Linked DNA regions of Tomitella gaofuii. The protein of the gene in region 1 binds, or shares a complex with, the protein of each later gene. Links are inferred from orthologs where the notes say so. Each region holds a gene or a part of one and is shown on either strand. Other genes may lie near its edges.

Region 1 (4,613 bases):
GTGAAGGGGCCGTACATGTCGGCGGTGTCGAGCAGCGTCACCCCGAGGTCGAGCGCGCGGTGGATGGTGGCGATGCCCGCGGCATCGTCGTGGGCTCCGTAGAACTCCGACATGCCCATGCAGCCGAGTCCGATGGCGGAGACGGTCAGCGGCGCGGCGGTGCCGAGGGTCCGGGTTGCGAGTTCAGTGGTCATGGGACAAGTCAACGACTTCGAGCGCGCTCGAAGTCAAGCCGCGCGCCGCGACCCGCTCCGCGTAGAGGCCGATCTTCGTGTCCAGCGCCTCGAGGTGCTCGGTCACCTCCGCGAGCCTGCCCTGCACCCGGACGCGATGCGCCAGCAGCAGCTCGAGCCGCTCCGGCTCACTGCCGTCGCCGGCACGCACCAGCTCCGCGTACCGCTGGATCTCCCGGATCGGCATCCCCGTCGCGCGCAGCCGCGTGATGAGTTCGATCCAGCCGAGGTCGGCGGCGCTGTATCTTCGGTGCCCGGACGGCGCCCGGTCGATCGCGCCGTGCATCAGCCCGTCCCGCTCGTAGTAACGCAGAGTGTGCGCGGTCAGCCCCGTCCGCTGTGCCGCCTCCGCGATGGTCAGGCCCGCCCCGCCTGCGTCCGCCCCGCCCCGGCCGTTCCGGTCCGCACCCATGCCCCGACGATAGCCATCCGGGCAGGAACACGCCGGAGGGGCCGCCCCGCGGCATGCGCGGAACGGCCCCTCCGGGGGTGCCTGCGGGCTACGGCCGTGGCGTGAGGATCAGCGGGCCGTCCTGGGTGACGGCCACGGTGTGCTCCCAGTGCGAGGCCTTGGAGCCGTCGTCGGTGATCACCGTCCACCCGTCCTCGAGCACGGTGGTCTGGTCCGTGCCCAGGGTCAGCATCGGTTCGATGGCGAGCACGGAGCCGGCCACCAGCCGCGGCCCCTTCCCGGGGGCTCCCTCGTTGGCCAGGAACGGGTCCATGTGCATCTCCCGGCCGATGCCGTGACCCCCGTAGCCGTCGACGATGCCGTAGCTCCGCCCGTGGGCCCGCCCCGCCGCGTGCGTCCCTTCCTCGATCGCATGGGACACGTCGGTCAGCCTGTTCCCGGGCAGCATCGCCGCGATCCCCGCCGCGAGCGACTGTTCGGTGGCGGCGTTGAGCTCCTCCTCCGCCGCGGTGATCGCGCCCACGGCGAAGGTCCATGCCGCGTCGCCATGCCACCCGTCCAGAATGGCGCCGCAGTCGATGGAGAGCAGGTCGCCCTCGGCGAGAACGTCGTCGGCGCGCGGGATGCCGTGCACGACCACATCGTTGCGCGACGAGCAGATGGAGCCGGTGAACCCGTGGTACCCGAGGAACGAAGGCACGGCACCGGCGGACCGGATGGACTCCTCGGCCACGCGGTCGAGGTCCAGCGTGCTGGCCCCCGGTTCAGCGGCTTCCCGGACTGCCACGAGGGTCCTCCCGACGATCGCGCCGGCCGCAGCCATCGCGTCCAGCTCCCCGGCCGTGCGGAACGGGACGGTTCTGCGACGTCGCACGAATCCCACGGCTACTTGCCCAGCGCTGCCATGGCCCGCGCGTTGATCTCCTCGATCTCGCCCACCGCGTCGACGCTGACCTCGATGCTCCGGTAATGGTCCAGCAACGGAGCCGTCTCCGCCCGGTACACGCGCAGCCGGTTGCGGATGACGTCCTCCTTGTCGTCATCGCGGCCACGCGCCAGCATCCGCTCCACCACGACATCCTCGTCTACGACGAACTCCAGCACCGCGTCGAGCGCGGTGCCCAGCCGCTCGAGGATCCCCTCGAGGGCCTCGGCCTGGTCGACAGTGCGCGGGAAGCCGTCGAGCAGGAAACCCTGCTGCGCGTCCGACTCGGACAGGCGCGCCTCCACCATCCGGTTGGTCAACTCGCTGGGGACCAGCTCGCCGGCGTCGAGGTACCGCTTGGCCTCCACGCCGAGCTCCGTGCCCTCGCCGATGTTCGCGCGGAACAGGTCGCCCGTGGAGATGTGCGGCACTCCGAGCTTGTCGGCAAGGATGGCCGCCTGGGTGCCCTTACCTGCTCCGGGGGGGCCGAGTAGAACAATTCTCATCGAAGGAACCCTTCATAGTTTCGCTGCAACAACTGGCTTTCGATCTGCTTCGCGGTGTCGAGCGCGACCACGACGATGATGAGGATCGACGTACCGCCGAACGCCATGCTCGCCGTCGCCGCCGCGCCCAGGAAGAAGTTCGGCAACACCGTGATGATGCCCAGGTAGAGCGAGCCCACCAGGGTGATGCGTGTGAGCACGTACTGCAGGTACTCCACCGTCGGCCGCCCCGGCCGGATGCCCGGAATGAACCCACCGTACTTCTTCATCTCGTCCGCCCGCTCCTCCGGATTGAACGTGATGGCGACGTAGAAGTAGGTGAAGAAGATGATGAGCAGGAAGTAGATGATGATGTAGCCGGTGTCCGCGGGGTTGGACAGGTACTGGTTGATGATCTTGTTCCACCAGTGCTCCTCGGTGCCGTTGTTGCTCGTCAGCTGCGCCACGAGGGTGGGCAGGTAGAGCAGCGAGGACGCGAAGATCACCGGGATGACGCCGGCCTGGTTGACCTTGAGCGGCAGGTACGTGGACGTGCCGCCGTACATTCGCCGGCCCACCATCCTCTTGGCGTATTGGACGGGGATGCGGCGCTGGCCCTGCTCGATGAACACGACGCCGACGAGGATCGCGAGCACCGCGAGCATGATCAGCGTGAACTTGAGCCCGCCCTGGTCCAGGATGGACTTGCCCATGGTGGGCAGGCCCGCGCCGATGCTGATGAAGATCAGCAGCGACATGCCGTTGCCCACTCCGCGCTCGGTGATGAGCTCGCCGAACCACATCAGCAGCACGCCGCCCGCGGACATGACGAGCGTCGTCACCACGAGCCCGAAGATGCTCGAATCCGCCAGGATCGGCTGGTCGCAGCCGCGCAGTAGATTGCCGCTGTTGGCCAGCGCGACGAAGCCGGTGGACTGCAGCAGTGCCAGTGCGATCGTGATGTACCGCGTGTACTGCGTCATCTTCGCCTGGCCGGACTGCCCTTCCTTGCGCAGTTCCTCGAACTTGGGGATGACGACGGTCAGCAGCTGGACGATGATGCTCGCCGTGATGTACGGCATGATGCCGATGGCGAACACCGACAGCTGCAGCAGCGCGCCGCCGGAGAACAGGTTGATGAGCGTGTACACGCCCGCCGAGTCGCCGCCGAGGGCGTCCGCGGAACACTGCTGGACCACCTTGAAGTCCACGCCGGGCGACGGCATCATCGCGCCGAGCCGATACAGCACGATCAGGCCGAGCGTGAACAGGATCTTCCGCCGCAGGTCCGGAGTCCTGAAGGCAGATCCGAAGGCCGAGAGCAAGTGTCCTCCTGGATGTGTGCTGACGGGGCGCCCGGGAAAGACCCCACCGACCCGCCCGCCCTCATCGGGCGGCGGCCCGGGCAATCCCCACCGGCGTGGTCCGGCCGGCGCGCGGACGACGGTTGAACTCTAACAGTGGGTGCAGACAGCGATGCCGCGGACGGGGCCCGCAAGGCCCCGTCCGCGGCATGCGCGCTGCTGCGACGGCGTCCGCGCCGGTCCCCCACGAGGGGTGGCCGGAACGCGACCGGGTCGCACGTGCCGTGTCCGTCAGGCGGTGGCGTTCACGGAGCCGCCGGCCGCCGCGATCTTCTCCGCTGCGGACGCCGAGAACTTGTCCGCGGTGATGTCGACCTTGACGCCGATCTCACCGTCGCCGAGGACCTTCACCGGCTGGTTCTTCCGGACAGCGCCGGCCGCGACCAGATCGGCCACTCCGACGGTTCCGCCCTGCGGGAACAACTGCGCGATGTCGCCGACGTTGACGACCTGGTACTCGGTGCGGAACTGGTTCTTGAACCCCTTGAGCTTGGGCAGCCGCATGTGCAGCGGCATCTGCCCGCCCTCGAAGGCGGCCGGCACGTTCTTGCGGGCCTTGGTGCCCTTCGTGCCGCGTCCCGCGGTCTTGCCCTTGGAGCCCTCGCCGCGGCCGACGCGCGTGCGGTCGGTCTTGGCGCCCGGCGCCGGGCGCAGGTGGTGCAACTTGATGGTCACTGTGAGACCTCCTCCACCGTGACGAGGTGCGAGACCACGTTGATCAGACCGCGCGTCTCCGGCGAGTCCTCACGGACGACCGTGTGCCGGATCCGCTTGAGCCCGAGGGTACGCAGGCTGTCACGCTGGTTCTGCTTGGTTCCGATGGTGCTGCGGACCTGGGTGACTTTGAGCTGTGCCATCGTCATGCCCCCTGCCCGGCACGCGCCCGCAGCATCGCCGCCGGGGCCACGTCCTCGATCGGCAGGCCGCGGGACGCCGCGACCTCCTCGGGACGACGCAGACCCTTGAGCGCGGCCACCGTCGCGTGCACGACGTTGATCGCGTTGTCGCTGCCGAGCGACTTGGACAGGATGTCCTGGATGCCCGCGCACTCGAGGACGGCGCGCACCGCACCGCCCGCGATCACACCGGTACCCGGGCTGGCCGGGCGCAGCATGACCACACCGGCGGCCTCCTCGCCCTGCACCGGGTGGGTGATCGTGCTTCCGATCATCGGAACGCGGAAGAAGTTCTTCC
Region 2 (5,225 bases), 190 kb from region 1 along the record:
CCTCCATGTAGAAGAACGCGGCGTCCTGACTGCTGAGGCGTGTGACCATCTGCGCGTTTCCCCACCTTTGCTCGGGCAGCCCGCGTACACGTGCTTCCGACGTGCCCACCCCCGGTGGTGGCCGCAGACACATTCTGCCATGATGGATTTCGTCCGCGCCTCCCCCGCGGACTCGACAGGAGCACACCCACGGGACGGGCCGGCCGGCGCGCCCCGGGTCGAGTCAGGGGGGCACATGCCAAGCTGCGCGCACAACATCAGCGTCGACAACATCACCGTCGACGACGTCACTGTCGACGACACGCCCGCCGGGTCGCCCGGCGCCCGGCGTGCGGACGCCCATCCGCCGACTCCGGCGCCGACGGACAGGCCCCGGCTCGCGAGCCTGCACAACCCGCCCTTCGTCGAATACCGCTCCGTGCCCGTCCTCGACGCGACGATGCGCTACCTTTCCCGCCCGCCGGACCGGCGGGTCCCCGCCGCCGACGCCCCGCAGTCCGTGACGACCCCGTCGCCTGCCCCGGCTCGGCGGCCGACGCGCACCCGCGCACCGCGCACGCAGGACGCGGCCGCCGCCGTCGAGGTCCGCCGCAGAGTCGAGGTGACGCTGCGGCTGGTGCTCGAGGTTCTGGACCTGCGGCGCCGCCCGGAGCACCTGGAGGGTTTCGCCGACACGGCGGTGCTGGGCATGGTCCGGAAACTCGCCCGCACGTCCCCGCCGGGACGGCAACTGGGAAGCGCCGTGCTGCGCCGCATCCACATCGCCTCGGCCGGCCCCGGCGCCGCCGAGATTTGCGCCACCTACGTCCGTGGCCGCCGCACGCTCGCGATCGCCGGGCGCTTCGAGCGCAAGCGCGGCGCCTGGGTGTGCACCGCACTGCACCTCGCCTAGCGGCATGCTCGTCGCGTAGCGGCCGACGCCGCCGCGCGCCGGCCGGGTGCTCACGACCGGCGCGCGGCGGGGCGGCTCAGCGGCGGGACTTCTTGGACTTCGCGCCCTTCGCCTTCTTCTTGGCCTGGGCGCGTTCCTCGGCCCGGCGCTCACGGCGGCTCGCGGGCTGGGCTCCACCGGCCGGCTTGGCACGCCGGACCTCGGCGTCACCGGACTCCGACGGCCCCGAATAGCTCAACGCCTGGGCCTGCTCGTCGCCCAGCCCCTTGGCACGGACCGTCGGTTCCTGCGCCGGCGCCGCCGCGGCAGGCTCCGGCTGGGCACCGGCCTCGTCCGCAGCGGACTCGCCCTCCGCTCCGGTCCCGCCTGCGGACGCCGGGACCGCTGCCGGTGCCCCGGCGGCCTGGCCCGCGGCGACCGGGGCCGACTGCGTCGGCTCCACCGAGACGTTGAACAGGAAGCCGACGGACTCCTCCTTGAGCCCCTCGAGCATCCCGCCGAACATGTCGAAGCCCTCGCGCTGGTACTCGACGAGGGGATCGCGCTGCGCCATGGCGCGCAGGCCGATGCCTTCCTTCAGGTAGTCCATCTCGTAGAGGTGCTCGCGCCACTTGCGGTCGAGCACCTGCAGCAGCACGCTGCGTTCGATCTGCCGCATGGCGCCCTCGCCGCCCATCGCGTCGATCTCGGCCTCGCGGTTCTTGTACGCGTTCCGCGCATCGGTCAGCAGCGCGTCCTTGAGCTCCTTGGCCGTCAGGTCGTCGCGCTCACCGGTGGCGGCCTCGCCCGTGAGGTCCTTGTGGTCGATGCCCACCGGATACAGGGACTTCAGCGCCGTCCACAGCGCGTCCAGGTCCCAGTCCTCGACGTATCCCTCGGCGGTGGCGCCGTCGACGTAGGCCGACACCACGTCGGTGATCATGTGCTCGATCTGCCCCTCGAGGTCCTCCCCCTCGAGGATGCGGCGCCGCTCCTCGTAGATCACGGTGCGCTGCTGATTCATGACCTCGTCGTACTTGAGGACGTTCTTGCGCATCTCGAAGTTCTGCTGCTCGACCTGCGTCTGCGCCGTCTGCACCGCCTTCGCGACCATGCCCGAGTCCAGCGGCATGTCCTCGGGCATGTTCAGGCGGGTCATGATCGACTCGACGGCCGCACTGTTGAACCGCCGCATCAGCTCGTCGCCGAGCGACAGGTAGAACCGCGACTCGCCGGGGTCGCCCTGGCGTCCCGAGCGGCCGCGCAGCTGGTTGTCGATGCGCCGCGACTCGTGGCGCTCTGTCCCGAGCACGTAAAGGCCGCCCGCCTCCTTGACCTTCTCGGCCTCCTCGCGCACGTCGTCCTTCACCCGGACGATCGCCTCGTCCCATGCCTTCTCGTAGTCCTCGGGGGATTCGACCGGGTCCAGGCCGGTCGCGCGGATCTCGAGGTCGGCGATGATGTCCGGGTTGCCGCCCAGGACGATGTCGGTGCCGCGGCCGGCCATGTTGGTGGCCACGGTGATGGCACCCTTGCGCCCGGCCTGGGCGATGATCGTCGCCTCCTGCTCGTGGTGCTTGGCGTTGAGGACGTTGTGCGGCACCCCGCGCTTGGTGAGCTCCTTGGACAGGTACTCGGACCGCTCCACGCTGGTGGTGCCGATGAGCACCGGCTGGCCCTTGTCGTGGCGCTCGGCGATGTCGTCGACGACGGCGTCGAACTTGGCGATCTCGGTCTTGTAGATCAGGTCGCGCTGGTCCGCGCGGATCATCGGCTTGTTGGTGGGGATCGGGATGACGCCGAGCTTGTAGATCTCGTGCAGCTCGGCGGCCTCGGTCTCGGCGGTGCCGGTCATCCCCGCGAGCTTGTCATAGAGGCGGAAGTAGTTCTGCAGTGTGATCGTGGCGAGCGTCTGGTTCTCGGCCTTGATCTCGACGCCCTCCTTCGCCTCGATCGCCTGGTGCATGCCCTCGTTGTAGCGGCGGCCGTGCAGCACGCGGCCCGTGAACTCGTCGACGATGATGACCTCGCCGTTGCGCACGATGTAGTCCTTGTCGCGCGTGTAGAGCTCTTTGGCCTTGACCGCGTTGTTGAGGTAGCTCACCAACGGCGAGTTCGCGGCCTCGTAGAGGTTCTCGATGCCCAGTTGGTCCTCGACGAACTCGACGCCGGCCTCGTGCACGCCCACCGTGCGCTTCTTGATGTCGATCTCGTAGTGCTCGTCGAGCGTGAGCAGCGGGACGATGCGGGCGAACTCGGTGTACCAGTTGGACGAGCTGTCCGCGGGGCCGGAGATGATCAACGGCGTGCGGGCCTCGTCGATGAGGATCGAGTCGACCTCGTCGACGATGGCGTACGCGTGCCCGCGCTGCACCAGGTCGTCGAGGTTGTGCGTCATGTTGTCGCGCAGGTAGTCGAACCCGAACTCGTTGTTGGTCCCGTAGGTGATGTCGGCGTTGTACGCCGCCCGACGCTGCTCCGGGGTGAGGCCGCTGAGGATCGAACCCACCTCGAGGCCCAGGAAGTGGTGCACCCGGCCCATCCACTCCGCGTCGCGTTTGGCCAGGTAGTCGTTGACCGTCACCACATGCACGCCCTTGCCGGAGATGGCGTTGAGGTACGCGGGGAGCACGCAGGTGAGCGTCTTGCCCTCGCCGGTCTTCATCTCGGCGATATTGCCGAAGTGCAGGGCCGCACCGCCCATGATCTGCACCGGGAAGTGCTTCTGGCCCAGCACCCGCCACGACGCCTCGCGCGCCACGGAGAACGCTTCGGGCAGCATGTCGTCCAGCGACTCGCCTTGCTCGAAGCGCTTCTTGAACTCGTCGGTCTTCGCCCGCAGCTGCGCGTCCGTGAGGCCCTCGTAGTCCCCCTCCAGCGCCATGATGTGGTCTGCGACCTTCTTGAGTTGCTTGACCTTGCGGCCTTCGCCGATACGCAGCAGTTTCGACAGCACGGGCGTTCGTTTCCTCAATCCTGTGTGAGCTCATGTCCCGGGGCGGCGCGCGGCCCGCGGCGGTCCGCGGTCCAGGCTCCCGGCCGGTCGGCCGACGCGCAAACGCCGGTTCCGGCCGGGGCGCGTTCGCCCCGACCGGAACCATGGTATGCGCTAGCGGGCCGGTTCAGGCGAGCCGGATCAATCCGTAGTCGAATGCGTGCCGCCGGTAGACCACGGACGGCTTGTCGGTGGCGGCATCCTGGAACAGGTAGAAGTCGTGTCCCACGAGTTCCATCTCGTAGAGGGCGTCGTCGACCGACATGGGGGTGGACGAGTGCTCCTTGGTGCGGACGACCTGCCCCGGACCGACCGGGTAGTCGTCCTCCTCCAGCGACCCCGGGGGGATGCCGAAGTCCGCGTTGCGGGCCAGTTCCGCCGTGGCGCTGGCCACCGACATCGGCGTCTTCTCGCCGTAGCTGACCGTGCGGCGGTCCTTCGACTTGCGCAGGCGGCTCTCGAGCTTGTCGATGGCGGATTCGAGTGCCGCGTAGAAGCTGTCGCCGCGCGCCTCGGCGCGCACCACCGGCCCCTTCCCCCGCGCGGTGATCTCGACGCGGCTGGCGGACTTGGACTGCCGGCGGTTGCGCTCGTGCTGGAGTTCGACGTCGAAGAGCTGGACCTTCAGATCGAAACGCTCGAGGCGGGCGAGCTTGTCCGCCACGTGCACCCGAAAGTGGTCGGGGACCGTGACGTTGCGTCCCTTGATCACGAGGTCCGCGGACAGGCCGCCGTCCTCGGACGCGTCGCGTTCATCGGGCAAGTACTCCATGGCTGCTTCTGAACCGGTGGACACGTCTTACCTCCCAGCTTCGGCTGCCGCTCGGTGTGGCAGCGGCAGCAGCTTCACGGACCGGACGACCCAGCGTGCCCCGCGCGTGCGCCTCGCGCGGCGCCCGTCCACGCCCACCCCGGGAGATGGTGCGCGTCCGCGACGGATACGCGGAACCTCCTGCGTCGACAACCCGCATGGACTTACCGTGCACCGGCGGTTTCACCCGGTGCTACCTGCGACGCTATCGCTCCGCGGCCGGTTGTGCCACACCTTTCGGCACACCCGTGCGCCGGTCCCCGCGGTCGTTCACGCGTGCCCCAGGACGAGGGCCGCACACACCCTGACACCGGCGTTCGCGAGCACCCGCACGGACTCCGCGGCGGTGGCCCCGGTCGTGACGACATCATCGACGAACACGACCGCGGGGGCGCGGTGCACGGACCCGGGCGCACCGCGGCCCGAGCCCGCCGACAGGCGCTCGACGGCGCCACGCCGCACCGTCACGCGGCCCGCCAGGTTCCGCTGCCGCGCGGCCGCGCCGAGGCCCACCGAATCACGTGCGCCCGCGCGCAGCCGCAGCGCCG

The links.
Region 2: the proteins of secY (region 1) and secA are in contact, whole or in part, in a crystal structure (PDB 3DIN), measured with the Thermotoga maritima proteins. The link is inferred for Tomitella gaofuii from one-to-one orthologs. Residues at the interface, in WP_004081795.1 of Thermotoga maritima: Glu108, Gly109, Glu110, Glu111, Ala236, Glu237, Arg238, Arg239, Ile240, Thr241, Ile242, Gln243, Tyr244, Ala245, Arg246, Arg247, Val248, Thr249, Gly250, Arg251, Arg252, Val253, Tyr254, Gly256, Ala257, Ser258, Thr259, Tyr260, Leu261, Pro262; in WP_004082002.1 of Thermotoga maritima: Glu261, Ala262, Arg263, Lys300, Ala301, Arg302, Thr303, Ile304, Ile305, Leu323, Tyr324, Asp325, Pro326, Val329, Ser330, Tyr333, Ile336, Lys340, Phe345, Val349, Glu363, Phe364, Tyr374, Ser375, Gly376, Gly377, Glu393, Ile395, Thr482, Ser483.

The regions. Positions count from the first base shown.
Region 1 is NZ_CP059900.1:1,041,269-1,045,881, reverse strand. Bases 1,227-4,057 are described here. They hold secY (preprotein translocase subunit SecY), read right to left. Parts: upstream 3,381-4,057; coding sequence 2,073-3,380; downstream 1,227-2,072. Other genes in these bases: rplO (50S ribosomal protein L15), read right to left, coding at 3,651-4,057; H4F70_RS04685 (adenylate kinase), read right to left, coding at 1,531-2,076; map (type I methionyl aminopeptidase), read right to left, coding at 1,227-1,528. In the rest of the region: H4F70_RS04700 (aldo/keto reductase), read right to left, coding at 1-194; H4F70_RS04695 (MerR family transcriptional regulator), read right to left, coding at 184-645; more of map, read right to left, coding at 734-1,226; more of rplO, read right to left, coding at 4,058-4,094; rpmD (50S ribosomal protein L30), read right to left, coding at 4,091-4,276; rpsE (30S ribosomal protein S5), read right to left, coding at 4,279-4,613. UniProt on the Escherichia coli protein: The central subunit of the protein translocation channel SecYEG. Consists of two halves formed by TMs 1-5 and 6-10.
Region 2 is NZ_CP059900.1:1,234,385-1,239,609, reverse strand. Bases 769-4,211 are described here. They hold secA (preprotein translocase subunit SecA), read right to left. Parts: upstream 3,828-4,211; coding sequence 969-3,827; downstream 769-968. Other genes in these bases: hpf (ribosome hibernation-promoting factor, HPF/YfiA family), read right to left, coding at 3,994-4,211; H4F70_RS05625 (Rv3235 family protein), read left to right, coding at 769-892. In the rest of the region: H4F70_RS05630 (WS/DGAT/MGAT family O-acyltransferase), read right to left, coding at 1-49; more of H4F70_RS05625, read left to right, coding at 236-768; more of hpf, read right to left, coding at 4,212-4,638; H4F70_RS05610 (ComF family protein), read right to left, coding at 4,948-5,225. UniProt on the Escherichia coli protein: Required for protein export, interacts with the SecYEG preprotein conducting channel.